DNA from 4 places in the Peribacillus sp. Hz7 genome. Region 4 is predicted to be linked to each of the others. Evidence: riboswitches for the same ligand, from Rfam matches in the RefSeq annotation. Region 4 holds a riboswitch; each other region holds the start of a gene.
The links. A riboswitch is a leader RNA that binds a small molecule or an ion and turns the genes downstream of it on or off. The one in region 4 is predicted to bind thiamine pyrophosphate.
Positions count from the first base shown of each region.

Region 1: another riboswitch for thiamine pyrophosphate. It lies ahead of thiM (hydroxyethylthiazole kinase); the one in region 4 lies ahead of tenI (thiazole tautomerase TenI).
Region 2: another riboswitch for thiamine pyrophosphate. It lies ahead of thiT (energy-coupled thiamine transporter ThiT); the one in region 4 lies ahead of tenI (thiazole tautomerase TenI).
Region 3: another riboswitch for thiamine pyrophosphate. It lies ahead of ACE199_RS04420 (LuxE/PaaK family acyltransferase); the one in region 4 lies ahead of tenI (thiazole tautomerase TenI).

Region 1 covers NZ_JBHHJV010000002.1:24,488-32,605, reverse strand. Annotated here, with positions in the region: gene thiE (thiamine phosphate synthase) at 16-666, opposite strand; gene thiM (hydroxyethylthiazole kinase) at 653-1,471, opposite strand; TPP riboswitch at 1,564-1,674, opposite strand; gene ACE199_RS03755 (CoA transferase subunit A) at 2,084-2,797, shown strand; gene ACE199_RS03750 (3-oxoacid CoA-transferase subunit B) at 2,764-3,429, shown strand; gene ACE199_RS03745 (peptidase) at 3,444-4,718, shown strand; gene ablB (putative beta-lysine N-acetyltransferase) at 4,793-5,641, shown strand; gene ACE199_RS03735 (sigma-54 interaction domain-containing protein) at 5,725-7,110, shown strand; gene kamA (lysine 2,3-aminomutase) at 7,184-8,118, shown strand, end outside.
Region 2 covers NZ_JBHHJV010000004.1:245,522-253,639, reverse strand. Annotated here, with positions in the region: gene ACE199_RS08795 (ATP-binding protein) at 1-901, opposite strand, end outside; gene ACE199_RS08790 (cation diffusion facilitator family transporter) at 1,279-2,157, opposite strand; TPP riboswitch at 2,391-2,493, shown strand; gene thiT (energy-coupled thiamine transporter ThiT) at 2,599-3,174, shown strand; gene guaC (GMP reductase) at 3,383-4,366, opposite strand; gene sigY (RNA polymerase sigma factor SigY) at 4,585-5,148, shown strand; gene ACE199_RS08770 (YxlC family protein) at 5,102-5,455, shown strand; gene ACE199_RS08765 (sigmaY antisigma factor component) at 5,448-5,666, shown strand; gene ACE199_RS08760 (YbjQ family protein) at 5,647-5,961, shown strand; gene ACE199_RS08755 (PLD nuclease N-terminal domain-containing protein) at 5,996-6,196, shown strand; gene ACE199_RS08750 (ABC transporter ATP-binding protein) at 6,213-7,121, shown strand; gene ACE199_RS08745 (ABC transporter permease) at 7,129-7,890, shown strand; gene ACE199_RS08740 (glutathione peroxidase) at 7,998-8,118, shown strand, end outside.
Region 3 covers NZ_JBHHJV010000002.1:176,618-184,735, forward strand. Annotated here, with positions in the region: gene ACE199_RS04395 (SDR family oxidoreductase) at 1-508, opposite strand, end outside; gene ACE199_RS04400 (ABC transporter substrate-binding protein) at 521-1,537, opposite strand; gene ACE199_RS04405 (ABC transporter permease) at 1,534-2,289, opposite strand; gene ACE199_RS04410 (ABC transporter ATP-binding protein) at 2,286-3,032, opposite strand; gene ACE199_RS04415 (acyl-CoA reductase) at 3,044-4,495, opposite strand; gene ACE199_RS04420 (LuxE/PaaK family acyltransferase) at 4,492-5,580, opposite strand; TPP riboswitch at 5,665-5,774, opposite strand; gene ACE199_RS04425 (glutamate-5-semialdehyde dehydrogenase) at 5,881-7,128, opposite strand; gene proB (glutamate 5-kinase) at 7,150-8,118, opposite strand, start outside.
Region 4 covers NZ_JBHHJV010000011.1:117,492-125,609, reverse strand. Annotated here, with positions in the region: gene mscL (large conductance mechanosensitive channel protein MscL) at 15-395, opposite strand; gene ACE199_RS15515 (ATP-binding protein) at 501-1,736, opposite strand; gene ACE199_RS15510 (ThiF family adenylyltransferase) at 1,892-2,908, opposite strand; gene ACE199_RS15505 (thiazole synthase) at 2,905-3,672, opposite strand; gene thiS (sulfur carrier protein ThiS) at 3,678-3,884, opposite strand; gene thiO (glycine oxidase ThiO) at 3,889-4,989, opposite strand; gene tenI (thiazole tautomerase TenI) at 4,973-5,590, opposite strand; TPP riboswitch at 5,683-5,792, opposite strand; gene ACE199_RS15485 (ATP-binding protein) at 5,866-7,125, opposite strand; gene ACE199_RS15480 (hypothetical protein) at 7,532-7,660, opposite strand; gene ACE199_RS15475 (hypothetical protein) at 8,072-8,118, shown strand, end outside.

The sequences.
Region 1 (8,118 bases), on a different contig from region 4:
ATCCATCCCTCTAATCTAGTTATTTTCGTGATTGACTATTTGCTTTGAGAGAGCAAGCAGTTCCTGGCTTGCTTTTTTGATATCTTGTTTAGCAAAAATCGCTGAAACAACAGCAACTCCATCAATACCGCTGCCGCTTAGTTGTAAAATGTTTTTTTCATTAATTCCACCAATTGCAACGACAGGAATGGAAACACTTTGACAAATAGCCTCTAAAGTACGCAAGGGTAGTGCAGTAGCATCGAGTTTCGTTGAAGTCGTAAAAACAGCACCTACACCTACATAATCTGCTCCACCTTTTTCAGCTAGACGGGCTTGTTCAACGGTTTGAACCGATACACCAAGTATTTTGTCATCACCAATTATATTTCTTGCTGTTGATAGATCCATATCGTCTTGTCCAATGTGAATCCCATCAGCAGCGCATGCAATGGCGACTTCTACATTATCATTGATGACAAATGGAACGTTATAAGCGTCTGTTATTTTTTTTATTTGCTGTGCTTCTTTTAAAAAGTCCTCATAAGGTAGATTCTTTTCACGTAACTGAATAAATGTTGCCCCGCCTTGAATCGTTTGTTCTACTTGTTCAGCTAAAGACTGTTCTCCAAGCCAAGCTCTATCTGTTACGGCATACAAAAGCATAGATTGTTTATCTACTTTCAATTTTCATGCCCTCCTTTAATAGAGAAGAATCAAGTTTACTTACATAATCAATGAAGTGCGTTCTAAAGCTTGAAGTGCCTCCACCTGTAGCTATTGTTTTTTGATAAGCAAGTTCGCCGCTAAGTCCCATTGCACAGACAGCTGCGGCTGTGCTATCTATTAGTTGCTCTGGATTGGCTCCACAATAAGCACCGATTACAGCAGAGAGCATACAACCTGATCCGGTGATTTTCGACATCATTGGGTGCCCATTTTTAATGATGTACGCTTTTTCGTGGTGAACAACCAGGTCGGTAGCGCCTGTTGTAGCAATAACAGCACCTGTTCCAATGCTTAAATCTTTTGTAAGTTGAATAATTTCATTTATATTTTCATCTTCAATACTTTCAGCCGCATCGACACCTTTTGTTAATCCACTTCCTGCGTAAATCGTTTTAATTTCAGAAATATTGCCTCTAATAACGGAAAACTTCACTTCTTCTAGTAGTTTAAACGTCATATTTGTTCTTAGTTTAGAAGCACCAGCACCGACAGGGTCTAAAATAACAGGAAGACCGAGTTCATTTGCTTTTTTCCCTGCTTTAATCATCGAGAGAATGGTTCGTGCATTGAGCGTACCAATATTAAGGACGAGACTGCTGCAAATACTCGTAATTTCCTCTACTTCGGTTAAATCATCTGCCATAATAGGAGATCCGCCGCAGGCCAAGACAATATTAGCCACATCGTTGACCGTTACATAATTGGTAATATTATGTACTAAAGGTGTTTGCATAGCTACATTTTCTAAAATATTTTCAAACATATAGATACTCCTCCGTTGGTTGATTTATCTACTAACTAATTGAAATGAAAAAATGCGATATACCAAAAAGGTGCATCGCATTCATAGACTATCATTTATGACATTCGATTCCCTACGTTGGCATTATCCAAATCAGGTTAAAGGGTTAAAGCTACATTTCGCTTACTCTCAGCCCACATGTGCAAGCTCCCCTACTATTTACATTCTATCTATTATTTTAGCATATTTCTTGATATAGAGTACTCTTCTTTCATTAAATTAAGTTTTTCTCTATGCATCTTTTCTGAAAGATGTGTGAGCCAAAATTACGTTATCAATAATATTGTTTAATAAAGTGAGGGGTTCCTTCATCGATCACGGATGGTTAGTTGACCAATCGAATCTTTACTACAAAAGCGAGGCGACTGTTCAGTTTAGACAAGCATTTCATCTTATGACCTCGAGGGGCTAGGAGTCGTAGCTAGATGAGGGCAGTCGTCCCCCGCCTATCTTCTTTGTTTTCCCATACGCTTGAGGTGGGGGTCTTACTGCCCGTTAAGTGTGAGGGAAAAAATCTGTTAAAGTATTAGGATTTTTTCAGTAGTAGGCTCATATTCTAATAGGGGTGATGTGATGGTAGAAAATACGTTCGGGAAAATTTGTACATATGATCAAGTTAAGCCGTTATTTAAAGATAATCAATCCATTTTATTCGGTGGATTTGGCGGGGTCGGCACGCCGCCAGGGCTAGTAAATTTGATTTTAGAAACAAACGTTCAAAACTTACTTCTTATCGGCAATGATGCAGGATTTCCGAATATCGGAATAGGAAAAATTGTGACGGCAAAAAGGGCATGCAAAATGATAGTATCTCATATTGGCTCGAATCCAAACGCCGGTGCATTTATGCAGAATGGTGAACTAGAGATTGAGTTTTCGCCGCAAGGCACGCTTGTTGAACGAATTAGAGCAGGGGGGATGGGGCTTGGCGGGGTGTTAACAGATATCGGATTAGATGCAGAATTTGTTAATCAAGGGAAACAAGTAGTAGCACTAGATAACAAGAAGTATCTTGTTGAACCCGCATTAACGGCTGAAATTGCAATTGTGTATGCGAAACGATGTGACCCGTATGGCAATTTAGTGTTTGATAAAAGTGCCCGCAATACGAATCCTCTTATTGCAATGGCAGGAGCCATCACGATTGTTGAAGTAGATGAAATTGTACCGCTTGGTGCTTTAAATCCAGATCATATTGTGACTCCGGGGGCATTTGTTGATTATATCGTTCCATCGAAAGGAGTGGATTGGAAATGGGCATGGGAGATGGTATTCGACAAACATTAGCCAAACGTGCTGCTGAGGAAATTTCTGATGGTATGCTTGTCAATTTAGGGATTGGCATTCCATCACTCGTTCCAGATTATTTGCCCAAAAGTCATAACGTTATGTTTCATGCAGAGAATGGAATTGTTGGAATCAGCCATTCCCCGCCGTATGAAGAGGCGGATGAGCATTTATGTAACGCTGGAGGTTATCCGATTACGGTGAAAAGCGGGGCATCTTATTGTGATAGTGCTGTTGCATTTGGAATGATTCGACGCGGACTTGTTGATGTAACGATTTTAGGGGCGCTGCAAGTAAGTGAGGCAGGTGATTTAGCGAATTGGATTGTTCCGGGGAAAAGGGTTCCAGGGATGGGGGGCGCGATGGAACTCGCAGCAAAAGCGAACAAAGTGATTGTATTGATGAATCATACGGATAAAAACGGTCAATCGAAATTACTTAAAACATGCACGTTACCGTTAACGGCAAAAAGATGTGTCCATATGGTCATTACCGATTTAGGGGTTTTTTCGGTAAGGGACACAGGATTAATCTTAACTGATTTGTATGAACCATATACCGTAGAGGAAGTACGAAAGCGAACAGAAGCCTCATTTGATGTTGCCGAACAGCTCCGTATCCTACAAAAATAAGGAGTGTGATGTAAATGGCCTATCAGCAGCAAATCTCAACATGGTTACAAGAGCATCGAAAAAATGGGATTCAACTATTACAAAAGCTTGTTCAAGAGCCTAGTAAACGTTATCAGGAAGAAGGTGCCCAAGCCATCGTTGTTGAAAAATGCCGTGAATTGGGCTTAGCTATAGATTTATGGGAAATTGGTGATGAAACGTTACGCAGTCATCACCATTTTTATTGTGATCGTCATAATTTTCAAGGAAATCCAAATCTTGTTGCTGTTAAAAAGGGCAGAGGCGGTGGCAAATCTCTGATTTTAAATGGTCATATTGATGTTGTTCCAGAAGGAGATCATGCGCGTTGGGATGACGATCCGTATAGCGGGATTTTAAGAGAAAACAAAGTATACGGGCGAGGAACGACTGATATGAAAGGTGGAAATGTTGCTTTATTATTAGCTATTGAGGCAATTACGGCTTTAGATATTCCGTTAAAGGGTGATCTTATATTTCAAAGTGTGATTGAAGAAGAAAGTGGAGGTGCTGGTACATTAGCAGCGATTTTACGAGGGTATAAGGCAGATGGAGCCATTATCCCAGAGCCTACCAATTTAAAGTTGTTTCCTGTTCAACAAGGATCGATGTGGTTTCGACTCATTGTGAAAGGAAAGTCTGCCCATGGCGGTACAAGGTATGAAGGGGAGAGTTCGATTGATCTTATGACGAATGTTTTACATGAGATTAAAGAGCTAGAGAATGAACGCAATCAGCAATGGAAGCAGCATCCTCTTTATCAAAAAATACCGATTCCGATTCCCATTAATGTTGGAAAAATGGAAAGTGGGAATTGGCCATCTTCCGTTCCAGAGACAGCTATTGTCGAAGGACGATTTGGCATCGCCCCAACGGAAACGATGGAGGAAGCGAAAAACTCACTGGAGACGATGATTGAAAGGCTCAATCAAACAGATTCTTGGTTTCGCACAAAGCCAATAGAAATCGAATGGTTTGGAGCGAGGTGGCTTCCGGGAAGTATGGACCTAGAGCATGCCCTTTTAAAAACGGTTGCTTATGCTTTTCAGAACGTGCAAGGAGTGGAGCCGATTATTGAAGCATCACCATGGGGAACCGATGGCGGGTATTTATCAACAGTAGGAAACATTCCGACGTTAGTGTTTGGACCAGGAGAAACGAAGCTGGCGCATGATACGAATGAATATATTGAAGTCGATAAAATGATGGCCGCCGCTGAAATTATTGCGCTCACCATTCTAGAGTGGTGCGAAGTTGCAGAAAATGTGTAATGATATAGCAGAGGTTATGAGAATTTGATTCTTTAGTGAAAGAGAAGCTTTTGATAGGAAAAGAGGAAACAATCATGAATCTAGATATATTCGAAAAAAAAATCCAGAAACGGGGCTATTCCATTACTTTGACAATGGATCGGTTTAATAAGCGGGTGCGTGTAGAAGACTACCTTGGTCATTTCGCTAGCTGTGTAGAGGAAGCTCTTCTTGCAGTAGCTGAGATTTCTGCCGAAAAACTGATTTTTAAGATACGTAAGGAAAATATAATCGACTTAATGATGCATGGTTTTGTATATGAAGCAATGATTGATAAGTTTTATCTTGGCAGCGATTGTCATTTTCTTGTGAAATACTTTTCCGCCGAGAGAAGAGTGAATGAACATTGGATAAAAGAAGATGAAATCATTCAAAATGTAGCAGCGTTACCCAAGCATGTCACATTATCAAGCCCTCCGAGAGGATATGAAGTACGGAAGGCGACCGTAGCCGATGCTGTGATGCTTGCTGAGCTGTATCGGGCGGTATTTGAAGTGTATCCAACGCCGATGAATGATCCGGAATATATTCAAAAATGTATAAAAGGCGATACCGTTTTTTATGTGTATACGTATGAAGAGAAAATTATAAGTGCTGCTTCGGCTGAAATAAACCGTTTTTATCATAATGCGGAAATTACCGACTGTGCGACATTGCCCGAACATCGGCAGTTTGGCTTGATGAAGCATTTGATTGTCAAATTAGAAGAAGAGTTACTTGCCCAGGAAATATATTGCGTATATTCGATTGCTAGAGCGCTTTCATTTGGGATGAATGCTGCGCTTCATCAACAAGGCTATGAATACCGCGGGCGCCTTGCGAATAACTGTTATATTTTTGACAAGCTGGAGGACATGAATATGTGGGTAAAGTCCATTGTTTGAGTGCTGAAATATCGGCAGCTTTTTGACAAGTTTTCAGCATTTCTTCATATATATCTAGTAAGAACGTATGAAGGAGGGGGACCTTGTCAGCATCTTATTCAGAAAAAATTTTAGAAGCCATTTTGGCAAGTATTGATGAAGGTATTCATGTAATTGATTTAGAAGGGAATACCATTTTTTATAATGAAGTCGCTGCAGCGAATGATGGAATGAAAGTTTCTGAAGTACTGAACGTTCCATTACTGCAAGTCTTTCCATCGTTAACGGAAAAATCTTCTACGTTACTTCAGGTGATTCAAACAGGAAAACCAATTTATCACAAAGAGCAGTCTTATATGAATATTCATGGTAAAAAAATTGAAACGGTTAGCTCGACATTACCTATTTATGTCGATGATATGCTTATTGGTGCCGTTGAAATTGCGAAAGACTATTCAAGTTTAAAGGAGCTATCACAGCGATTAATAGATATTCAAGCAGCAGGAAAGCCCAAGAAAGCACAAGCGAATAGTACGGTATACACATTTTCCGATTTATTAACGAATAATCCTGATTTTCAACAAATTATTTCGCAAGGAAAAAAAGCGGCACAATCTTCCTCATCCATATTGGTGTATGGCGAAAGCGGGGTTGGGAAGGAGCTGTTTGTTCAAAGCATTCATCATGCTTCGCCTCGAAGAACGTCACCATTTATCGCACAAAATTGTGCCGCACTCCCAGAATCGCTGCTGGAATCTTTATTATTCGGTACAGCGAAAGGAAGCTATACAGGAGCTGTTGAACGACAAGGTTTATTTGAATTAGCGAATGGAGGAACGTTATTTTTAGATGAGCTTCAGTCGATGCCAATCGAATTACAAGCTAAGCTATTGCGCGTATTAGAAGATGGGGTTGTTCGGAGAATTGGAGGTACGAAAAGCACGGTTGTGGATGTACGTGTAATTGCAGCCATGAATGTTCCACCAAAGAAGGCCATTGAAGCGAGTCAGCTGCGACCGGATTTATATTACCGCCTAAATATATTAAGCTATGAACTACCGCCATTAAGAAAGCGCCCGGAAGATATTGTTCTTCTTAGTGAGCACTTTATCGAGGAGTTTAATCGAAAGCTCCGTCGCCATATTGAAGGAATAAGCAATGACGTACGTGATCTGTTATTGCACTATCACTGGCCTGGAAATGTACGCGAGTTAAAGCATGCAATTGAATATATGATTAATACAGCTGAGACGAAAGAGCTGACGATTGCAGATGTCCCGCTCTTTTTACAAAATCATTCCCCTGAAGCGGCGAAGTTACTTCCATTGCGAGAAGCGTTAAAGGAAACGGAGTCAAAGCTCATTACAGAAGCGTTGCTGCAAACGAATGGGAATGTGCTGCAAGCATCCAAGCTTCTCAACGTGCCTCGTCAAACACTTCAATATAAAATACAAAAATATAGGAATGTTTCTGAACCCAGATCAAAATGATTCTGGGTTTTTTGGTCATTTGGGCATGCTTCTTGCATTTACTATCAGTATCAACACTTCGGGGGGAATGAGCATGTTACATGACTTATATAAGCCAAAGCGTCATTGGAAGGATATTGAACTATGGAAAGATGTCACTGACGAGCAATGGAATAACTGGCTCTGGCAGTTAACGAATACAATTAGAACCGTTGATGATTTAAAGAAGGTCGTTCATTTGACACCGGATGAGGAAGAAGGAGTACGGATTTCTACAAAGACGATTCCGCTTAATATTACGCCATATTATGCATCTTTAATGAATCCTGACGATTCGCGTTGTCCAATTCGCATGCAATCCGTGCCGATTTCAGCAGAAATGCATAAAACAAAATATGATATGGAAGATCCACTTCATGAAGATGAAGATTCGCCCGTAGCGGGACTGACTCATCGTTATCCAGATCGCGTATTGTTTTTAGTAACGAATCAATGCTCGATGTATTGCCGCTATTGCACAAGAAGACGTTTCTCCGGCCAAATTGGGATGGGAGTGCCGAAGAAGCAGTTAGATGCGGCCATTCAATATATCCGTGACATACCGGCTGTTCGCGATGTTCTTTTATCAGGTGGAGATGGACTGCTTATTAATGACACAATCCTTGAATACATTTTGAAAAATTTGCGCGATATTCCTCACGTTGAAATTATTCGTATCGGTACGCGTGCACCGGTTGTTTTTCCACAACGAATTACGGAGAATTTATGTAATATTTTAAAGAAATATCATCCTGTTTGGTTGAATACTCATTTTAATACGTCAATTGAAATTACGGAGGAATCGAAGCTAGCCTGTGAAATGCTGGCAAATGCCGGAGTACCGGTTGGCAATCAAGCCGTTATTTTAGCAGGCATTAATGACAGTGTGGCGATTATGAAAAAGTTGATGCACGATTTAGTGAAAATCCGCGTTCGCCCTTACTATATTTATCAATGTGATTTATCAGAAGGAATCGGCCATTTCCGTGC
Region 2 (8,118 bases), on a different contig from region 4:
GACCGTTATTAGCAATCGTTAAGAGTAATCCTTCTCTAGATTGTGTACCAGAAATAGTAATAGTCGGTACAGAGGTTGTGGGAATGACATCTAGTGCGTTTAAGATAATATTTAACAATACTTGACGTATTTCTTCCTTAGAGCCGCTAATCATTATATCGTCTGGAATGGCATACGAAACGGTAGCATTTGCATCTAATATGCTTGGATAAAGAAATTCAATAACATCATCGACAAGCTTTGAAATAGAAAAGGAATCAATATATTCACTTGCTTTTTCTTTCTTTGATAAATTTAGAAATTGTGTGATTCGACTGTTTAGTTGATTAAGTTCACTTGAGATAATATCTAAATATTTTACTTCTGGATGTTCCGATTGTAGCAATTGGATAAATCCCATAATGGATGTTAATGGATTTCTAAATTCATGAACAAAGCTAGATGTCATTTGACCGAGCAGAGTCAAGCGGTCTTTATGTGTCTGACTAATGAAATAGTACTGTTCTTCTAGCGATTTTGTTTGTAATTTTGCGTAATAAGTAATGGTCTGTTGAACCAATTGATCGAGTGAACGGTTAATTTCGTTAATGAGACGAAGTGAATCACAGGGTGTTAAATGTAAGGTAAGTACTTCTTCTATCATAATGGATCTTCCAGCCGTAATCGTTTTAGTGAATTCCTCCATACTCATAATCTGAAGCAATTGTTCTGTCGCAATATTTTCCGATAATGAATCTAAACACTCTTCAAGCGTTGATTGCTGCTTTTTCATTTTTTCTATAAATAGTTTGAAAAAATGTTCGACTTTTTCTCCGGAAAGGGAGAATTGCGTCCACTGGCTAATAATACGATCTTTATGATCCATTAAGAAATCAATTGCTGTAGCGTTATTAAATAGCATCTCGCCCTCCATTGACAGGAAAAGATTTTTTCGTTGATTATTCCTATTTCGCTAATAGGAAACGAAAATCCTTTAACTTCTAAAGAAAATTATGCAAAAATTCTAAAAAAAACGATTTTTCGTATCTTTATAACTAGTAAAAAGGCTGTATTCAATAATAAGCCAGTAATCAACAAAGTCATATAATAGAGCCAATTATTTCGCTAATAGGAAACGAAAATCCTTTAACTTCTAAAGAAAATTATGCAAAAATTCTAAAAAAACGTTTTTTTTGTGTCTTTATAACTAGTAAAAAGGCTGTATTCAATAATAAGCCAGTAATCAATAAAGTCATATAATAGAGCCAATAAAAAAGTAACCAACAAAATAGCTGTTGGTTACTGTTGTGAAGTCGTATAAGGTTCTATATGAATGATTGCATATTTAACATTATGTTCCGATAGTAAGTTTTGTTCGACTTTGACCGTGATTTCATGGCTTTCAATAACCGTTAAAAGCGGGTTTACATGAACGGTTGCTTCAACAAGAATTTCATTTCCGTGCATACGAGCTTTAATTTCGCTCATTTCCTTAACGCCTTCTGTTTTTGAAATGGTCACGCCAATTTTTTGTAATAACTCTTCATCAAATCCATCTGTTAAGGAGTGGGAAGCGTCTAGGAAAATCTCGACAGCTGTTTTACAAATAATAATTCCGACAACGATAGCAGCGACTCCATCGAGCCATGCGATGCCGATATAGGTTCCTAAAATTCCAACTAAAGCACCTACACTAACGAGCGCATCCGATCGATTATCTTGTGCAACCGCATAAATGGAAGCACTATTTATTTTTCGACTAAGCGCTGCATTATAACGATAAATAACGTACATAAATACCGCGGAGAATAATGCTGTAACCGCTGTCAAGATGTTAGGTGATTGCGTATCTTCTGTAAAAAAATCTTCAATAGCACCGGTAATGACATCAATACCGACCGTAATCATGATAAAAGCAGCGATTAAAGAAGCAATTGTTTCTGCACGCAAATGGCCATATGCATGATTTTTATCTGGCGGGATTTTTGAAATTTTTAATCCAATTAATACGGCAACCGAAGCGACAATATCCGTCGCATTATTTAATCCATCTGCCCATAAACCTTTGGAGTGACCGAAATAGCCCACCGTTAATTTCAGGGCTGATAAAAATATGTAAGCAAGGATGCTAATATAAGCCCCTCTTTCAGCTGAAATAGAATTTTGATCTGTATGCATAATTGTACCCCCATTGCAAACTTGCGTATTAACGATATCAGATGAAACCGTAGTGGGTCTATAGAAACAATGTCTCCTTCATCCATTTAAATTGTATCTTTGCATTTGTATTGTAGGGCCAAAAATAAGTTGGTCACAGCTAAAAATACATCCTTAATTAGGAAGGAAGAGAAGATTAGTACTTGTTTTATGAGCAAACTAGTAGTATATTCTAACCTAGGATAAAAATTAAATACGTCCACAAGGGGAGCCGAAGAGGCTGAGAGTGAGCGAATGAGTTCTGACCCTATGAACCTGTTAGTTAATGCTAGCGTAGGGATGTGGTTTTGGATATAAAGCAATACGGGCCATCCATTACCGCCCTAGTATTGCTTTTTTGTTTGGAAAAAGCAATTCGGGCAGCTCATCTCGCTTCTCTAATTAGGAGAAGGAGGAAGTACAATGAATAACAAAACACTATTTTTAGTGGAAGTAGCTATTTTTGCGGCTTTGGCGTTGCTGCTTGATTTTGTATCAGGTGCGATTATGGGAAGGTTTTGGCCGCAAGGAGGTTCTATTTCCCTTGCGATGGTTCCTGTTTTTTTAATGGCCTTTCGTTGGGGAGTTAAAGGCGGAGTCCTTACTGGAGTTTTATTAGGAGGATTGCAAATTATAACGGGAGCCATTCCTTATCATTTTGCTTCATGGATTATAGATTATTTCTTAGCTTTTGGAGTCGTAGGGTTCGCTGGTGTATATGTGAATAAGGTAAATGTGAGCTTAAGGGAAGGAAACTATTCGAAAGCTAACTTTTACATTATAAGCGGAGTGTTGTTAGGAAGCTTTTTACGATTTTTATGTCATTTTGCTTCTGGTATTATTCTTTATGGAGAGTATGCGCCGCCAGGCCAACCAGTCGCGCTTTACTCGCTCGTTTATAATGGTACGTATATGCTAGGATGCTTTGTACTATCTGCTATTATCGTGGCCATGCTTTATTCAACGGCAAGAAATGTATTAATGAGAAAAGCGTATTAAATCTTCAGTCGGATCTGTTATAGGTCCGGCTTTTTCTATCGTTTAATTTTTAAGTGTTCGTGAATATGGTTGTTCCATTTGATTTGCGGCTTAAATGAGCCGTAAATTAATCTATGAAAAAAGCTGAGCAAGTATGAAAGTCTCTCGCTCAGCTTGGTATGAAAAAATCCTATGGATATGGTTGACTATCCAGGGTGCTTAAAAGCTTTTAATACACTTTATCACCGTTAAAGATAGAGTTTTTAACGATAACGTAATCTACATTGCGGATTGCTTCTAACTTATTTCCACCTGCATAAGAGATAGAGGACTGAAGATCTTGCTCCATTTCTGTTAATGTATCTTGCAAAGAACCTTTGTGCTCGACGAACATTTTCTTGCCTTCTACGTTTTTCTTTTCGCCTTTTTGAAATTCTGAAGCAGAACCAAAGTATTCTTTATAGAGTTTTCCATCTTTCTCAAACGTTTCTCCTGGTGATTCTTCATGTCCAGCAAATAATGAACCAATCATGACCATAGTTGCACCAAATCTAATCGATTTAGCGATATCGCCGTGTGTACGAATTCCTCCGTCAGCAATAATCGGCTTGCTTGCTGCCTTTGCACACCAACGCAGTGCAGCTAATTGCCAACCACCTGTTCCAAATCCGGTTTTAATTTTTGTAATACATACCTTTCCTGGCCCGATGCCTACTTTTGTCGCATCCGCACCAGCATGCTCTAATTCTCTTACGGCTTCTGGAGTGCCTACATTTCCAGCAATCACAAAACTATCAGGTAAGTATTTTTTAATATGTTGAATCATCTCTATGACTGCATTCGAATGACCGTGTGCAATATCAATTGTAATGTATTCAGGTACAAGCTGTTCCTCTGCTAATTGTTGGATAAATTCATACTCTTCATCTTTAACTCCAACGCTAATCGATGCGATTAATCCTCGTGATTGCATATCTTTAATAAAAGATACTCGCTTCTCTGGTTCGAAGCGATGCATCACATAAAAGTAGCCATTTTCTGCTAAGTAAATAGCAATCTTTTCATCTATAATAGTCTGCATATTGGCAGGTACTACAGGTAACTTAAATGTATGTTTCCCTAAAGTTACCGTTGTATCACATTCAGAACGGCTCTGTACTATACATCTTGCCGGAATTAATTGAATATCTTCATAATCAAACACATTATCCATGTTTTACACCTCTAAATACGAATATTTAATTAATGCTAAATAAAAATGTTCGTCCAATGGGTAATTTACATCATTATTATCAGTTTGTCAAAGCTTTTTATACTATAAGATTTCGCTTAGTGTTTTTTCTGATTTAAAAATTTTTTTAAAATCGAGTGAACGAAATTGGAAAGCAAAACGTCATAATAATAAATCGAAGCGGCGGAGGGAGGGAGAGCATGGAAGAAAGAGAGTGGGTTACTGCTGCAAAAAAGGGAGATGAGTACGCATTAGCTCAGTTGTTTCAACAAAATTATTCGTTTCTTGTTCATTATTTAATTAAGTTAACATATAGCCTTGAGCAGGCAGAAGATCTAGCGCAAGATACGATGGCAAAAGCGATTGAACATGTAGCGAAGTTCAATGGAAAATCGAAGTTTTCAACATGGCTGATCTCCATTGCCACACGCTTATATATCGATCAAAAACGAAGGCAAAAACGAGAACAATCGTGGCAAAAGCAGGAGCAAGCGTTAAGGATGATTCGGTGGCAGGCACAATCCGTTAATGAAGATTGGCACATGATGTTAGAGTCATTAGGAAAGTTAAAGGATGATTTTCGAATCCCCATTTTGCTAAAACATTACTATGGGTATTCGTACGAAGAAATTGCCGCTATGCTGCAAATAGCAGAAGGAACGGTAAAGTCCCGTGTTCATAAAGGAATTCAAATGGTGAGAAAGGAGTTAAATGAAGATGACAAAGGACAATATCCCGTCGGAAAAACAGTCGAGCAAAACTGAAGCAGAGTTTGTACAATCTATGAATCATAGTTTTGAAAAATTAGAGCAATCCTTTTCATTTACAACTCCAGATGTCAATTTTTTTGAACAAAAAATTGCAGAACAAAAAAAGCAAATACGGAAAAAGTGGCGTCAGGATCTTCTCCTGTTTAGTACGATAGCCATCATTATCCTTAGCCTGATGTTTACAGCGTTTTTTCAACAGCCCTATGTATTTGTCTTTTTACAAGTTATGACTGTCATTTCTTTAGTTGGCTATACAGGGTATGAATTTAGGAAGAGAAAGGAGCGGGTACATCATGAGTAAAGTCGATTTATATATACTGCCTATAGTTGCCCTGCTGCTGCTCATTCAAAGTATTTATTTGTTTACGGACGCTAGAAAAAATGGAATGAACTATTGGTTTTGGGGCATTATTGGGTTAATTCAAACACCTATGCCGCTTATCTTTTATTTATTAGTTAAACGTTCGCGAAAAAAAGAGGAGGATGAATTAAATGATTATCGTGACTACTGATTTTGTACCTGGAAAAGAAATTACAGAATTAAAGGGATTCGTTCGAGGGAACTGTGTCCAGTCTAAACATATTGGAAAGGATATTCTGGCAGGCCTTAGAACGATTGTTGGTGGTGAAATTGACGAATATACAGAAATGATGACAGAGGCGCGGCAGAAGGCTATTGGCAGGATGACAGAAGATGCAAAGGAAAAAGGGGCTAATGCGATTATTGCCGTTCGATTAGAAACTTCATCGATCATGCAAAATGCATGTGAGATTATTGCGTATGGTACGGCTGTTTATGTGGAATAGGCGTTCTTTATGAAGCTTGAAAGGGTGGAGACATATGGAAACATTTGATTTTATGTTAATTTTGCCATTAGTCATGCTGCAGCTTATTTTAATCATTATTACTTTACTAGATGTAGCGAAACGGGACGTATCGACTTTACAAGGAGAAAGTAAGCTCATTTGGGTATTAGTAATTTTGTTTATTAATATAATCGGTCCAATTATGTATTTAGTGATTGGAAAGAAAAAAGGGTAGATGGGGGAATTTTTTTATGATTTATTGTAAAGATTTAGTGAAAACTTTTCAATCATCAACCGCTGTGAAAGGCATTAATTTAGATATCAATCAATTTGGTTGTTTCGGTTTTTTAGGGGGAAATGGTGCGGGGAAAACGACAACTTTAAGAATGCTCGCGGGGCTCGCTAAACCGACATCTGGAGAAATAAAGGTAGCAGGTGTTGATGTTGTGAAAGAAAAAGATAAGATTGCTCATCTTCTTGGATATCTTCCGCAACATCCTGCTTTCTTTGACCATATGACTGGAAAACAGTGGGTGTATTGGGTTGGAGAATTATTTGGTTTGTCTAAAGAAGTGATTGCGGAGCGAACGGAATCATTATTAAAAGATTGTGGAATATGGGAAGCACGAAATCGGAAAATTGGAGAATATAGTGGAGGAATGAAACAACGCCTTGGTTTGGCTCAAGCGTTAATTAATCAACCGAAAGTGCTTATTTTAGATGAACCTGTTTCGGCTTTAGACCCTGTTGGACGCTATGAAGTATTACAGATGATTTCAAAACTAAAGAGAGATATGACGATTTTTATGTCTAGTCATATTCTAGAAGATGTCGAAAAAGTGGCGGATCATATTACGGTTATTGATAAAGGGAACATCCTGATTACATCGAGTTTAGCAGAATTAAAAAATAGGCATTCACACCCGATTATTACATTTGAACTGCTAGAGACGAATCATGAGTTTCTTCACATTTTAAATAATCAAGAGTGGATTGAAACGGTTCGAATGAATCTTAATGAATACCAAGTGACAGTGAAAGAACTAGAGATGGCTAAAAGACAGTTACCAAAACTTATCACGAATCAAAATTTGACGTTAATTAATTATCGAATTGAAACTGCGTCATTAGAGGATATTTATTTAAGGTTGGTGAGTTAATGTGTCTATGTTTTATACGTTATTAAAAAAAGAAATGAATGAATTAGTAAGCTCACATAAATTGTTAATTGTACCGATTGTATCGATTATTTTGATGATTACGTATCCAATTTCAATCAAGCTTCTTCCTACCTTGTTAGAGAGGGAATTACCAAAAGGGGCTACTGTGGATATACCGATGCCTACTGCACATGAAATTATGGCGAACGTCTTTTTGAATTTTGAAATGATGGGTGTATTAATTCTTATTCTTATTTCGATGGGAACCATTTCTGGTGAAAGAGATAAATCAATTGCACCGATGGTTTTAGTTAAGCCGGTCGGCCGAAATGTCTACTTTCTATCTAAATGGTTCACTTATTCCTTATTAGCTAGTGTAAGCTTTTTAATTGGAATGACAATAACAAGTTATTATACGAATTATCTTTTCGAGGAAAAACTAATTTGGGAAGACGTTGCTCTGGGCACCTTGTTGTATCTACCTATTTTATTATTTGTTATTACGCTTTCAATCTTTTTTTCTTCTTTTGTAAAAAATTCTGTATCAGGTGGTTTGCTTGCGTTTGTTACGTATCTTGTGATTACAAAAGTTCCTCAATATTTGCATGATTCGCTTCAATCTATTTCACCTTATAATCTGATACAAAATGCAAATCAAGTAATAAATGGAGATTCGTATGAAATTATGGTTCCTTTGTTTAGCACCTTATGTCTAATTTCCGTTTTGTTGTTGTTAGGCACATATGTATTTAGAAAACAGGAAATTTAAGATTATAATGAGATATTTTTATATTTTAAATAGGTATTTATGCACATTCCTTTTGGTTTATTTATAAATTTTATATAATTGTTCCATATACAACTAGGAGGAATGGCATGAGTATTTGCAGTTTTTCAGCTAGAAGAATGAATGGGCAGGAAGTATCTTTGGAGCAATATAAAGGAATGGTACTGGTTATTGTAAATACTGCTAGTAAATGCGGATTTACTCCGCAAT
Region 3 (8,118 bases), on a different contig from region 4:
TTAATGCAGTTTTAGCCGTGTTGTATTCATGATAAGGAACCAACGGTCTTTCTACTAAATTACTAATGATATTCACAATGCTTCCGCTGCTTTGTTTTTTCATAATCGGCAGCACCGCTTGGCATAGATAATGCGTCGATTTTACCGCTCCATCAATCTGCCCTTGATAATCGTCCCATGTGAGCTGCCAAGCCATTTTTCGTTGTTCAGGATCAAAGACATAAGGTTTAAATGCATTATTCACAACAACATCTAACCGTCCCGTTTCAAGTACAATTTGCTCAATCATCGACTGCACAGCCTCTTCGGACGTAACATCTGCTTGAATTGCCCAAGCGTCTCCTCCAACTTCGATACAAGCTGACACAATTTGTTCAGCTGCTTCAACATTTTTCAAATAATTGACGATAACGAAGGCCCCTTCTCTTGCAAATTCAAGGGCAATCGCCGCTCCAATTCCTCGGCTGGAGCCCGTAACAAGAACGACTTTCCCGCTAAATTTCCCCATATATGTTCTCCTTTATTTTTTAGGAAGTAATGTATCAACTACTACCTCATCCATATTGAGCTTTTCTTTAATCAATCCTAATTTTTGATACGTATCCGCACCATCCTGCAAGATATCCGCATCAAGTGCTCCTAAACCATGTTGATCTGTTTCAGGAGATACACTAGAAGCATTACGCAGTTTAATAATCTCTAAGTTTTGTTGCTCATCTTTCCCATCGATTGCATAGGTTTTAGCCAAAGCAGCCGCTTCTTCCGGACTTTCAATCATCCATTGTGCACTGTTACGATAAGCTTCTAAGAAATCCTTCAATTCTTGCTGCTTTTCTTGATATGTTTTCTCTGTTACAACAAATACATCACTCGGTACATTTAAATAGTCTTTCACATTCATCACATTGACTTCCTCTAAACCTTTTGCTTGTCCAACAACTAACCCTGTATCAGTCGCGGCTGTTGCATCCACTTGCCCTTGCATTAATGGGGCAAAGTTTAAAAGACCTGTCTCAACAATTTTCACATCATTTTCTGAAAGACCAACCTGATGTAATAACACTAATAAGTTTTGACGTGTTCCGCTTGATAGACTATAAACACCGATTGTTTTTCCTTTTAAATCTTCCGGTTTGTTAATATTAGCTTCCTTTAGTGATACGATGTTAAATACATTTTGCGGATAAATATTGTAAATAACTTTTAGCTTTTCACCTTTATCTAATGCGAAAAATAGTGAACCTGGATCAGTAAAAGCGATATCTGCTTTCCCAGATAAAATATTTTTAATCGCATCGCCGCCGCCTGCACCAGGAATAACAGTTACATCTAGGCCTTTATCTTTAAAGAAATGCTTCTTCTCATCGACTAATAGATTCGTTTGTTCTGTAAGTGGCTTACTCCAGTTCGCTACTCGAATCGTTTGGACGTCTGTTGAATCAGATTTCGCTGTTTCCTTATTTTCATCCTTTGCACCACATGCTGACATCAATACGGTCATACATAATAAAATCGTGACTAACCATCTATTTTTCATTTTCTATTCTCCTTCATATATTTCTTTAGTACAGTAACTTCTAATACATAAATCAATTGATATAAAACCATGCCCATTACAGTTAATAAAATTAACACAGCAAACATTAACGGCGTATCCATCATCCCTTGCGACGCGACGATGAGCGCTCCTAATCCATCGCTTCCCCCAATAAACTCGCCAACAACAGCCCCTACTACGGCTAATACAACCGCCACTCGAAGTCCGGCTAGAATCCCTGGCAGGCCATTAGGAATTTTTAAATGAATTAAGGTTTGCCAGCGTGTTGCTCGAAGCATATGAAATAATTCTTGTTTTTGTTTATTCGTAGACTGAATCGCTGTAATCGTATTCTCCAATAATGGAAAAAAACAAATCAGGGCAGTGATTATGACTTTCGATGTCATGCCAAAACCAAACCATAGAATAAATAAAGGGGCCAAAGCAAGCTTAGGAACAGCTTGGCTCGCAATGATATAAGGGGAAAGAAGCTTTCTTAAAAATTCAATCTCACCCATAATTACCCCAACGATAAATCCCCCGACACAGCCAATTACCAAACCTAGCAACACTTCTGATAGTGTTCGCAAAATATGTGGAATAAAGTATCCACTTTGCAGACCATCTACTAAAGTCGCAACAATAACCGTAGGAGCCGGCAAAACAAGCTCTGACATAAAGCTTGCACTATATTCCCAAATGATGAGGAACATAATAAATAATAGAATTGAGTATAAAGGGAGACTTTTCATCGCTTATTTCCTCCCAATACATGTCGTAACGTCAGGCACAACTCATTAAAATACGGCGCGTATTTCATTTCTACATTTCTCTCTTTTTCTAATTTTACAGCAGTATCAAAAATGATTTGACCTTGATCTATGACTGCAATCCGATCTGACAAATACACGGCTTCTGCGATATCATGCGTAATAAAAAGAACCGTTGTATGATGAAGCTTACAAATTTTCAACAAATCATCCTGTAGTTCTTCTCTTGTAATAGCATCCAGAGCGGCAAATGGTTCATCTAAAAACAGCATCGCTGGTTTTTGAATCAACGCTCTCGCAATAGCAACACGACTTTGTTGTCCTCCAGATAATTGGGTAGGATAACGATCCAAATAAGTCTTTAAACCAACCATCTCTAATACTTCTAACCCATACTGTCGATCTTGTTCCGTAATCTTTCTTTTCAGCGAAATCGGAAGCAACACATTTTCTAGCACTGTTTTCCATTCTAATAAGGTAGGAGATTGGAACACAAAACCACATTCATCCAACGGCTCTATTACTTCTTTTCCTTTCAAACGAATCATTCCTGAATGAGATGGAAGCAAGCCCGCTGCAAGCTTTAATAACGTTGTCTTTCCACAGCCGCTTTTCCCTAGAAAGCAATGAAACTCCCCTTCTTCAATAGACCAGTTCACTCCATGTAACACAGCTGTCTTCTCTTGATAACTATAAGTCAAATCCTCGATTGTTAAAAAACTCATCTGCTAACCTCCTAATCTGCATAAGGAGCCAACTCTTCACTTAATTGTTCAGCTGAAGCTTCGATATCAATCATATTAATTAAATCCAGTACATTAAAGCGGCCATCATGATGCCATCCAGCTTCTGGAGATGTCATATTTCCCAATGCCGTCATTCGAGTCACACCAACACTCCCTAGTAGACGAGACCATTGAAACAATTCAGACGGACTAGCGGCGATTCCAACCGTTTGCAAGTAATCTCGATGCATGAGAAGGCCTTCCGTCACCTCTTCTATGTGATCAAACCCTTTCACTTTTACGACACGATTTAAACTGCTTGGTGTAAGGCTAAGATTGGAATCTTCAAAAACAACAGTCCAGTCATTTTGGTTATTGCCTAATACTTCATTATTTGGATTCGAGAACAGGTTCATTTCTTCTTTATTTTTCCAAGCAGCCATCTCCATCGATTCGGTCATTGACAGTTTTCTTCTCGGAAACCTTCTATTAAACGCCTCTAGTTCATGACCTATATATCTAGCAAATTCTTTTGGAGAAACATTTCCTCCTTTTTGTACATAGAAAACATGCGGAGAATAACAGCCTTGTTGGTCATAGCGCATCACATCCAAAGCAGCCAAATGGGCCGTCCGCAAAGCTTTAAAAGAATCCAGAGACGCCTTTGAAACAATCCCAAAACTTAGCTTGTGTCCAAATGGTAAAAACCTTTTAGTGATTGGAATCCGACTTCGTAAAGCTTCCATCGCTTCATTGCCCCCATACCCGACAACAATATCTGTTTGCTGAAAAATAAAGCGTTCTCTCTCCTCTTCGCCACCCTTCCACCAAAGAACGGCAAAGCAATCTGCTAATCTTGGTTCTATTTCCACTAAAAGCTTAGCGAACCAGCCGGCAAATAATGGCTCAGTACTCGATACCTTCCCGATATTCCCTGCTTTCACTAACAAACTAGATATAAAGCTCCATAAAGGAAGACCAGGCACATTCCCTGACCAAATATGCGTAATTAAATCAGGACTAAAAGCCTTCGAAAATCCCCCTTTTACTCTCGGTTGAAAATCATCTAACAACAATGGATTTCCTAAATCTTCAACAAGAAAACGCTGCAGTTCATGTTTTCGAAACGTTTTTAAATAAGAAGTCAAACCAAGTCTTATCATTTCTTCATCATAGCCTGTTACAATGGGCAATACTTTCTCAGCTTTTTGTCGATAAAATGAATCACGATCTAGAAGTCTATGAATCGCTTCATCAATGATATTCATTAACTCATTAACAGAAAAAGATTTTAACACCTTACGACTGCTATGCTTAATCTTGTCAATTAACCTGTTCATTTGTTCATTTGTAAGAATCGGAATCTCCACTTCTATTGTTTCCTGATTTCTTTCGAATAGAAGCACCTTTGTCTCAAATGATTCTTCTCCTATATTCGGAATATATCCAGCGATTTCTCTCATTTCTCCAGTCCCTTTGAAGCCTTTAAAAATTCTGCCATCGCTAGCGAACAGCCCTTTGCTTCTGTTCCTTCCACTCTTCCTAATAAAAGAAAACCGCCTTCCACTTCAACACCAACATCTTCTGTTAAAATCGTAGAAACAGAATTCATATTAGCAAGATCGCAATGAACAATAACGCCGCGTTCTCCTTTTGCTACTTCTTCACCTGTTAACGGATTTACCACTCGCGTTTTAATCCAACTTGGTCCTGACTTAACAGCAGGCACAGATTGATTTCCATCGTCATACAGCTGTGTACTCAGCTCGGTCATGCCGTACATATTGATACACGCTGAACGATTGACTCCTAAATATGTAGAAAGCAACTGATAAAACTCATCCAACTCTAATTCTTTAGATTGTTTTTTAAAGCCGCCCGTATCAAGAATTTTACTTCCTTTTGGTAGAGTAAAAGTTTGATTCCCACGCTCTAGTTCTTCTAAAAGGTGAACAAAGCTATAACTTGCACCTAAAAGAGCATAAGGTTCTCCAATTGCTTCAGCATTCCTCAGCTCTTTCTGTAAGCCTTCCACATCAAGCTCGTGATTTTGTATAAAATAACGGCTATCCTCTGTCCCAAATCTTTCTTTTGCGAGTTTTAAATAACGAGCTAAAGAAGAATTAGGCATCTCCTGTTCTGTTGGAAATAAGATTCCCATCCGAATCTTATCGGTATTTCCCATAAATCTTTCTTGAAAATTTTTAATCATCGACCTATCAAATATGTCTAATGTTGGATGATAATGTTTACCTCTAATTCCTTGTGTTGTACCACTTGTCATATAAACCGCTTCCGCTTGCTCCGGATCACAGCAGCTCAAAGTAACATCTTTAAAAGCATTAATCGGTACTGGCGGGATGTCTCTCCAAGTTTTCACAGTACGCGGTGTTTTTCCTTTTTGAGAACAAAAAGTTCGATAAGGAATGTTATATTGATAGTGATAGCGAAATAATTGTAAAGCCTGCTGATTAAAATCTTCCTCAGAAGATTCATTACGATTGATAAATTGAACTGTCGATTCAATCATTTCTTTTTGAGTCATCATGTTTACCCATTCCTTTCAATGTAGCCATTTATTTTCTAATAACGCAAAAAAGCACTTTGCGTACGCAAAGTGCAAAAATACAGAGTAATCCCCTTATCACTTCCCTACGCTGGCATGACCCAACAGGTTCAAACGGTCTACGGTAGATTAACCGTACTCTCAGCCTGATTCCACAGACTCCCGATATCATCTATTTTTATACAAAGAATACCCTTTCTTTTTGCAAAATGCAATCACAAAAAAACCTGTACCAGAAGTAGCGTACAGGTTTTCACTCAATCTCGTTCATCAACTATCTACTTATCCACGAATTTGTCCTTGTCCATAAATAAAATATTTAGTAGATGTTAAAGCAGGTAATCCCATTGGTCCACGCGCATGAAGCTTTTGCGTACTAATCCCAATTTCAGCACCGTAACCGAATTCAAAACCATCAGTAAAACGGGTAGAAGCATTATGATAAACAGCGGCTGCATCGACTCCATTTAAGAAAATGGCTGCATTTTCCTCATTTGTTGTGATAATGGCTTCAGAATGATTCGTACCATATTGATTAATATGCTCAACAGCTTCTATAACATCCTTCACAATTTTCACACTCAATTTTAGCGCTAAATATTCCGTTGCCCAATCTTCTTCTGTTGCTTGCTTCGCCTCTGGAAAAGCAGTACAGACCGTTTGATCTCCGTATAGTTCAATTCCTTTACCGTGAAGAACTGCTAATAAGTCCGTCCCATTTTTAGTAAACCAGCTTTCATGAATGAGCAAACTTTCAATGGCATTACATACAGATGGACGCTGTGTCTTTCCATTGATTACAATATTTTCTGTCATCTCATAATCAGCTGATTCATCAATAAAAATATGACAGTTACCAGCGCCCGTTTCAAGAACAGGTACAGTCGATTCACGAACAACGGTATCAATTAAATTTTTGCCTCCACGTGGAATCAACACATCTAAATATTCATTCAAATGAAATAATTCTTTCGCTGTTTCACGGCTTGTATCTTCCATTAATTGAACCGCATCAACTGGTAAAGATGTTTGCGCCAATGCCTTATGAATCGACCCAACAAGCGCTTGATTAGAGTAGCTTGCAGATGAACTTCCTCGTAAAATAACCGCATTCCCTGTTTTTAATGATAATGTAGCCGCATCAATCGTTACATTTGGTCTCGCTTCATAAATCATACCAATCACACCGATTGGAACACGATTTTTTTTAATAAGCAAGCCGTTTTCTTTCTCAATGGTCTCTAAGCTTTCACCGACTGGATCCTTTAAGTCAATCAGTAAACGAATAGCCGCTGACATATCTTCAATACGCTTTTCGTTTAACATAATGCGATCTAGCGTTGATTCAGGCAGACCATTTTTCTTTCCTTGTTCTAAATCTTTTGCATTTTCACTTATTAAATAATCTTTATCTACTAATAATTGATCCGCAATTTTTGCTAATGCTTCATTTTTTTCTTCTGTCGTCTTCCCATTCATTTTATAACTTGCCGCTTTAGCCGCTTTTCCTCTTACAATAACTTCACTCATTACTAACTCCCCCTTTTTAATTTAGGCTTTCACCCATTTATCTCGATGAATCACTTCAATTGCTGACATCACAAGCTCGTCTGTCCGTTTTCCCATCGCTAGTTTCAGCTCATCGACAGAATAGAGAACTTCTCCTCGGCCAAGCAATCCACTTGAACCAAACACTTCAACAACGTCCCCTTTTTCAAAATCTCCTTGAATGTCATAAATACCGGCAGGCAATAAACTGCTGCCATTCAACATTAAGGCTGTTTCTGCGCCATCGTCAACGAAGATTTTCCCTGACACTTCCGAATGAATTGAAATCCACTGCTTATTATTATTTACGGTTGTAAGCACGTCATTTTCAATATACGTCCCGTCACCGTCACCCGCTAAAATTCGCAGAAGCTTATCACGGCCTTCTCCTTTACCAATAAAGACTTTTACACCTAAAGATAGTGCTGTTTTCGCAGCTAATAATTTCGATTGCATCCCGCCTGTCCCAACGTTTGAGCCGGCTCCTTCCGCTACTTGCAGCCAATCATCCGTTACCTCTGTTAAATAATCGATTCTCTTAGCATCCGGATTCGTCAACGGATTACAATCATATAAGCCGTTAATGTCCGTTAAAATAATAAGCTGATCGGCATGAATAAGCCCACTTACAAGAGCAGAAAGCATATCGTTATCCCCAAATGTTAATTCTTCAACAGACACTGTATCATTTTCGTTAATGATTGGTAAAATGCCGCGTTCAATTAATTCTGATAAAGTCGCATGGGCATTTTTATAACGGTCTTTTTTTGAAAAGTCGGTTCTTGTTAATAAAATTTGGGCGGCATTAATGCCAAACTGCCCTAATTGCTGCATATACGATTGAATCAATAAACTTTGACCGACAGCTGCAGCTGCTTGTTTCCCTTTTAACGTAACCGGACGTGATGGGTAACCTAGCTTACGAAATCCGGTAGCAACGGCACCAGATGATACAAGAATCACGTCATGCCC
Region 4 (8,118 bases):
AACCCTTATCCTTCTTATTTTTGTGCTTTTAATAAATCACGAATTTCCGTTAATAATTCTTCCTCACGTGTAGGCTTTGCTGGTTCTGCAATCTCTTCTTTATCTTTCTTTCTTTGTAAACGATTGAATACTCGAATGAATATAAAAATAGAAAAGGCCACAATGACAAAGTCAACAATCGTTTGAATGAAATTTCCGTATTTTACAACAGCATCTCCTAGTGTAAATTGCAAGTTTGCAAAACTGATGCCCCCAAGAAGCAAACCAATCAGTGGCATAATAACATCTTCTACTAGAGATGAGACAATTTTACCGAAGGCGGCTCCAATAATAACCCCGACCGCTAGATCGACAACATTTCCTTTTAAAGCAAATTTTTTGAAATCATTTAACATATATGCCATCCTTTCGAGTTCTGTAGCAATAAGAACTGTTCAATATGTTATAGCATATTTTCATCGCTAATAAAAGCTAATGACGTTTAAAAATAGCAAGCAGTATCAAACAGGAATGGTAATGAGAAAAGTGGTTCCTTGTCCAACTTCACTTTCTACCTCAATTTTTCCTTTCACTTTGCTGATTGTACTGTATACCATAAGCATACCCAGTCCTGTACCTTCTTTTTTCGTAGAATAATAGGGTTTTCCTAAATGTGAAATTTCTTCACTTGTCATTCCCGTTCCAGTATCTCTAATTTGGATGAAGATCTTTTTCTTTCGTTCTAAAACATCGATATATAGAGTACCGCCATCTTTTTTCATTGCTTCGATTCCATTTTTGTACAAATTAATTAAACATTGCTGAATTTGATTTATATCAAATGTTTTATATAAGGAGTTATTAAAATTTACCTGTATAGCAACATGATGCATATTTGCATAGGGCGTCATGACGTTTGTTACATATTCTATTTCTGCTTTAAAATTAGAGTAAACCATATTGTTCGATTGCGGTTTAGCAAAAACTAAAAAATCACTCACGATTTTTTCGGCACGTTCTAATTCAAGTAAGGAATATTCAATGTACTTCTTTTCCTCCATACTTATCGTTTTGGATGTATTTAATAATTGGAGAAAGCCGTTTGTAACAGTCAGTGGATTTCTTATTTCATGAGCTACACTAGCTGATAATTCACTCACGATATTTAACTTCTCTGAATGAATAAACGTTTCTCGCTCTTTCATATTAGCGATAATTTTTTCTATTAAAGTAGTAATAATCATTATTGCAATACTGTAAGTAATGATAGCGTAGAATGTTAATTCCCAAAATTCTTGATTGATTGGCACTTGAAAGCTTAAGGTAAGAAGATACAGGAACATAGTAAAAAAAGCTGTTACTGTTGCATATAAGACCCTGTTTTTTGAATGTAGTTGAATGAATTTTCCTTTGAATAAAGGAATTACTATAAAAATAACGGAAGAGAACAAGAAAGACTGTATAACACCTTCTCCGCCAATAAAGAATCGATAAATATTAAGTACTACATAAAGTGGGAACACCATTTTGTATCCATTGTAAAGTGCGAGAATGAGAAAAGGGACGAAGCGTAAATCAAAAATAAATCCTACTTCTAGTTTAATAGGGTAGGCCATACATAAAAACATGGAAGCAGCTGAAAGTAAAATATAAATGAATGTATGATGCCTAGCTGGTAATCTATTTTCAAAAAAAATAAGAAACGTTAAAACGGGAAGAAGTAAAAAAAGAAAGTTTAAAAGTAAAATTTCAATCAAAGCAAGCTTCCTTTCATAGGGACTTAAATACATGCCATACAATAATATTCGCTTTTTATCATACTATAATTTTATTAAGATAGTATCGATAAATGTAAAAAGGTAAGTACCTATCTTTTATAATAGATACTTACCTCATTATTATAAAGTCTTTATCATGAATAACATTGAATGATTCGATTATATACGACTCGTGCTCTTTTCGAATCATGTGTGCCGTGAATAATCGCACGACCATCTTTAAATATAACGATTCGATAGTCTTCAAATGTGCATGACAGTAAATAAGGGTTGACCGTCACTTGAGTAACAAACGGTTGTAAGCTTTCTTTCAAGCGATCTAGTGAGAGCGTAAGGGAGATACCTGGGCGAATTTGCACGGCATCTCGACCACATAAAACATCTGTTTTTGTTTGGTTTTCAAATGATAGATATGGATAGGTCGCTTTCTCACCGCATGTCGGGCAATGTTTATTTTTCATAGTAGCGATTGTAATGTCCGCTTTTTCATTTTTCCAAATATCGATTGATTGAAGCGTTGGTACAAGCTCGTGACCAGTGAGTAACTTTAAAGCCTGTGTCACTTGAAACGATGCGATGATTTGAACGATTGGATCAATAACGCCGACTGTATCACACGTCATGCCATCAAGGGGCAAGTGATTCATTAAACAATGTAAACAGGGAGTCTTACCTGGAATGATAGAAAAAGTTAGACCGTAACTAGCTACACAGGCACCGAATATAAAAGGCACGCCTTGTTTAACAGCGGCATCATTTACAACCATTCTTGTTTCAAAGTTGTCTGTTGCATCAATAATAATTGATTGACCTTGGACAAATGCTTCAATATTAGAGGCATTGATATCGACAATGTGACTGTTAATAGTAATCTCACTGTTTATTTGCTGCAGACGATTTTTGGCTGCCACTGCTTTTGGTAGCTTATTCATCGCATCTGCTTCTGTATAAAGATGTTGTCGGTGTAAATTACTATATTCGACATAATCGCGGTCCACAATCGTAATGGTCCCGGCACCTGCTCGTGCAAGCATTTCTGCATTAGCTGATCCTAGTGCACCTGCTCCTATAATGAGTACATGTGCTTGTTGTAATTGTTCCTGTTCATTATTGCCTAAAAATAATGCTTGTTTTTGATAGCGATTAATCAAGAAGTCACCATCCCCGTTGTAGGGCTGCTTGCTTCACCGTAGTTTTTCTCTGCTATTCTTCCGGCTTCATAGCCAAGGTGCCCGGCTTCAATCGCTAGTTTCATAGCCAGTGCCATCTTGACAGGGTCTTTTGCACCTGAAACAGCTGTATTAAGTAAAACGCCATTTGCTCCTAGCTCCATTGCATACGCAGCGTCTTTCGGAGAACCGATACCGGCATCAACAATGACAGGGACGGAAGACTGTTCGATAATAAATTGAAGATTTAACGGATTGATGAGTCCTTTTCCAGAGCCGATTGGCGATGCACCAGGCATAATCGCATGAACTCCAAGTTGTTCAAGCCTTTTAGCTAATACAACATCATCAGAGGTATAAGGCAGGACAATAAATCCTTCTGCTAACAGCATTTCGGAAGCTTTTAGTGTTTCAACAGGATCCGGTAATAAAGATTTGTCACAGCCAATTACTTCAACTTTAATCATATCGCATAAGCCCGAAGCTTTTGCTAGTTTAGCAATTCTAACAGCTTCTTCAGCTGTTTTGGCACCAGCTGTATTTGGAAGCAGTTTATATTTAGTTAAATCTAATTGTTCAAGAAAGTTTGGTTGAGATTCTTCAAAAATATTCATTCTGCGAACCGCAAACGTTAAAATCTCGGTTCCAGAAACTTCAACGGCTTGCTTCTGAACCTCAAAGGAAGGGAATTTCCCTGTTCCTAGTAAAAGTTTTGATTGAAATGTGTGATGAGCTATTTTTAACATGATTATCATCCTCCTCCTACAAAATGAACAATTTCTACTGTATCTCGATCTGATAATGCTTGTGCTGTGTATTGCTCTTTATAAATAATTTCTTTATTTACTTCTACGACAACAATGCGGTTTTCCAGTTTATATAATTCAAGTAAATCCTGAATACAGTGTACGGTTTCTGGCAGTTCAATAGTTTTTCCGTTTAATTGAATCGACTTCATGATTTCACCTCTTTTGGCGATTGATTTTAAAGGCTTCCATCCAATCTTTTCTTATTTCTTTTTTCATAATAAAATCTCGAATCATTTGTCCTGTGGCAGGAGCGAGCAAAATGCCATTTCGATAATGCCCTGTGGCGAATAAAATGCCTTCATCATCAGGATGATGACCGATAAATGGCTTTTGATCAAACGTTTGTGGACGAAGCCCTGCCCAAAAGGACTCGATTTTCATATCGATGATGGACGGGAGCATCGTTTTTGCTTTAGCAATGAGATTCTCGACACCACCAAGACTTGCCTGTTCATTCCAATCATTTTCGACCATGCTGGCTCCAAGCACAAGTCTGCCGTTGTTTCGCGGTACAATATAGCAGTGTTCATGAAATAATGTATGCTTTAAAAGCGGCTTTTCACTTGAAACTGATACACATTCCCCTTTGACAGGAGTAAGCGTATTGGTTAAACCAAGCTGATGGAAAAAGTTTGAGCTCCATACACCATTTGCGACAACGACATATTTAGCTTGGAAATTTCCTTTGCTCGTTTTAATCGTATAGGAACTGTCTTGCTTTTGAATCGAGAAAACGGATGTATATTCAAAAATCGATGCCCCCAATACTTGAGCACTCTTTCCAAATGCTTGACAAACAGAACTAGGTAAGACATTAACATCATCTTCAATAAAAGCGGCTCCGATAATATTCGTTGAAACAGAAGATTCTTCATGTCGTACATTATCTCTGTCATACCATTTGACGGTAGGAAGGGAGAGGGTAGAACTTAGCTCACTTTTTTCAGCCTCTGAATAAGCGAGCTGAAAAATTCCGCCTTTTCTTAACTCAATATCGATACCGCTTAGCTCTTTTAGCTCATCTTGAAGCTGGAAATAGGCTAGTTGACTCTTTCTTGCAAAAGGATAGAAAATCTCAAGATCATTGCATTCTGAATGAGCTCCTAACATACCAGCTGCTGCACTTGTCGATTTACTAGCTAGTTGCTTTTCCTCAAACACGGCAACATCAATCTGTTCTTTCGCTAAATAGTAGGCGATGGAGCAGCCGATAATTCCACCGCCTATAATGGCTACTTCATAATTTGTTTTCACATGAATTCTCCTTACATAATTTAAAAAAATCTAATGCGGATGCATAGGGATTTGGTGAAGAAAAAATGCCCGACATAACCGCAATGCCGTCTGTTTTTAGTTGTTGAAGGGCGTCTACCCGAGTTGGTGTAATGCCACCAATGGCATATACAGGGATTTTTAGTGCTTGTTTCATATTGCTAATAGTATGTATGCCATTTGGAGCCAGTCCCTTTTTACAATCTGTTTCAAAACAATGTCCATATAACACATAATCCGCTCCATCTGTTTGTGCTTGTTTTGCTTCTTCTAAAGAATGAATCGAACGACCAATCCGTAAGTGCGGAAAGTTTTCTCTCACTTTTTGGATAGGAAGGCTATGTGATGGAAGATGGATATTCGAAATTTGTGTGAGTAACGCGATATCTAAGCGGTCATGAATGACGAGTTTTTCTTTGTTTACATCTGCTTGTTCTAAAAGCTGAATGAGTAACAGAACTTCATGAGCCGTTTTTGATTTTTCACGAATATGGATATAATCAACAACATTTTGAATAGAAGAAATGATACTTGTCAGTTCGCTAACTGTATGTGAATCATCTGTTACAGCAATCAGTTTCATATTCGTTTACTCCTCTTTACTAGTAGTACACGCAAAAAAACCACTAACCTTAAATAGGAAAGTGGTTTTGTTATTTGTACACAAATAAGCACAAAGAATAACGAACACTTCCCTACGCAGGTGCGAACCTGTTCAGGTTATGAGGGTTTAAAAGTAACTACTTTATTCTCAGCCCTTATCAAGGGATCCCCTAGTGAATTAATTAAATAGTTTTAAAATTTATATTTAAAATATCATAAATCTGGAAGGTGTACAATAAAAATTTAAAAAATAATTTATTGATAAATAGGAAGCTTGATAGAAAAGCAAGTTCCTATTCCTTGTTCACTTACGACTGTAATCTGGCCATTCATTTGATTAATAATACTATACGAAACCATCATTCCAAGCCCTGTGCCTTTTTCTTTTGTTGTAAAATAGGGCTCCCCAAGGCGATTGATTTGTTCTTGTGTCATACCTGTTCCTTCATCTTGAATATCGATTTGAATGGTATGCTGAGTATTGGTTTGAATAATGTGCAGTTTTCCGTTAATCCCCATAGATTCTATGCCGTTTTTTAACATATTAATTAAACATTGTTGAAACTTTTTGCGCTCTCCCTTAACGACATATTGGCCATCATCTAATAAAGATAGTTTGATTTGTATGCTGTTCATATTAGCTAAAGGGGTAATGACATTGATGGCATGCTGAATTTCCTCCGCAACATTGATTTTTTCTTCTTTTTCAAGCGCAGGCTTAGCAAATGTTAAATAATCATTAATGACTTCTGTTGCACGATCCAGTTCTTGTAGTGCAATTTCTGTATATTGTTTTCTTTTTTGGTCAGAGGTCTCCTCAGATAGCATTTGGATAAATCCTCTACTGGCGGTGAGTGGATTACGAACTTCATGAGAAATACTGGCTGCTAAATGACTAACCATTTGTAGTTTCTCTGCTTTCACTAACTTTTGAAGTATGTGGAAATTAGCTTGAATGACTTCCCACAGCAAGTTCGTAAACACCATCGCAATAATTTCAATGGAAATATATTGTACCCATAGATTTGCTTCTCTGTTTATGTCAAATAGTTGTTCAGATACCAACAGGGAGAGCAGTAAACCGATAAAAGTTAGTGAAGTGCTTATTATCACTTTATATTTTACAGAAAATTGAAAAAAATATTTAGATATAAAGAATAGTACAATAGAAAAAGAAAAGAAAGTAATACATGCTATATAAAAGCCGTTATCGCCATTTAGCCAAAAGCGAATGAATAACATTAAGAATAATAAAGGAATTCCTAATTTATATCCGCCATATAACCAACCTAGGATAAAGGGAACCCAACGAAGATCCCATACATAATAAGGCCCTGTATCAACAGGGAACATCATACAAAGAATAAGGGAGGCGATAGGGAAAATGGCAAATGTCCCTTTTTTGAAGTTTTCGAATTTATAAGAATATTTGGCGAAGTAAATCATTTGTACCAAAAATAAAGGAAGAATAGTAAATAGGAAGTTAATTAACAAATTTTTTGTTATCAAAGACATAGTTGCACCGAACTTTCAATAATTTATAACTTTAAATATTCGCTATTATTAGGTGAAATTCCTTTTGTTATTTTAAAAAAAATGGTAGAAAAATACACTTTTGTTTTCTGCTCTGTAAATGATGATGGCTTTAAAGAAGCGGAAATTGGAATTGTACTTGGTATTCCATTCTTTATTTTGCTAGTTATTATATTTGATTGTTTTTAGCCGAATGTACTCGGTATGCATATCGTTGTGTTACCCATCGTGATTTCATTTATCGTGTTTGTCGTAGTTAGTTTGTTAACGCAAAAATACATAGTGTTGCAAAAAAAGCTTAGCTATTAATAAGGGTAAATAAACAATAAAAGACTGATCACTAGCATTCTATGATCAGTCTTTTTATTATATTTTGGAATGAGCTGGATTAATTTGTTCCGAAAAATGTAATTTCATCAAAGCTATCAAAATCTTTATACACTAATTCTAATTTTTTACCTGGTGATACTCGATAAGTCAAATATCCACTTAAAGTTTTACCTTTAGCAAGCTCCACAATGGTATCCAATTCATTGTATTTAGTCGAATAAAACTGTAAATCCAGGGCATCTTTGAATTTATCGTTAATATATAGGTCTGGGAAAATCCAGGAATCTGTTTCGCTCTATAATTTTTAATGACAACATAAAGTGAGATATAAGATAACAAACAATGAAACTATAAGTTTTCCAGATGAACCGATAGTGGCACATCTTAAAAATGTATATTCGAATATAATCCTAATTCATGTTAGATCTAAACGCTATCAGTAATTTATGGTAATTAAAAAGAGGGATAATGGCAAAAATCGATCGAAAAATTTGTTATATAACAGATTTTTATTTTTAGAAATGTATTGACACAGTGGTGGTTCTGTTATATATTTTATATAACTTAAATAATTGTTATACAACAGGGGGAAGCGAAGATGGAAACGTATCGTGAAGCATATGAAAGCTATAAAAGAGCATGTGA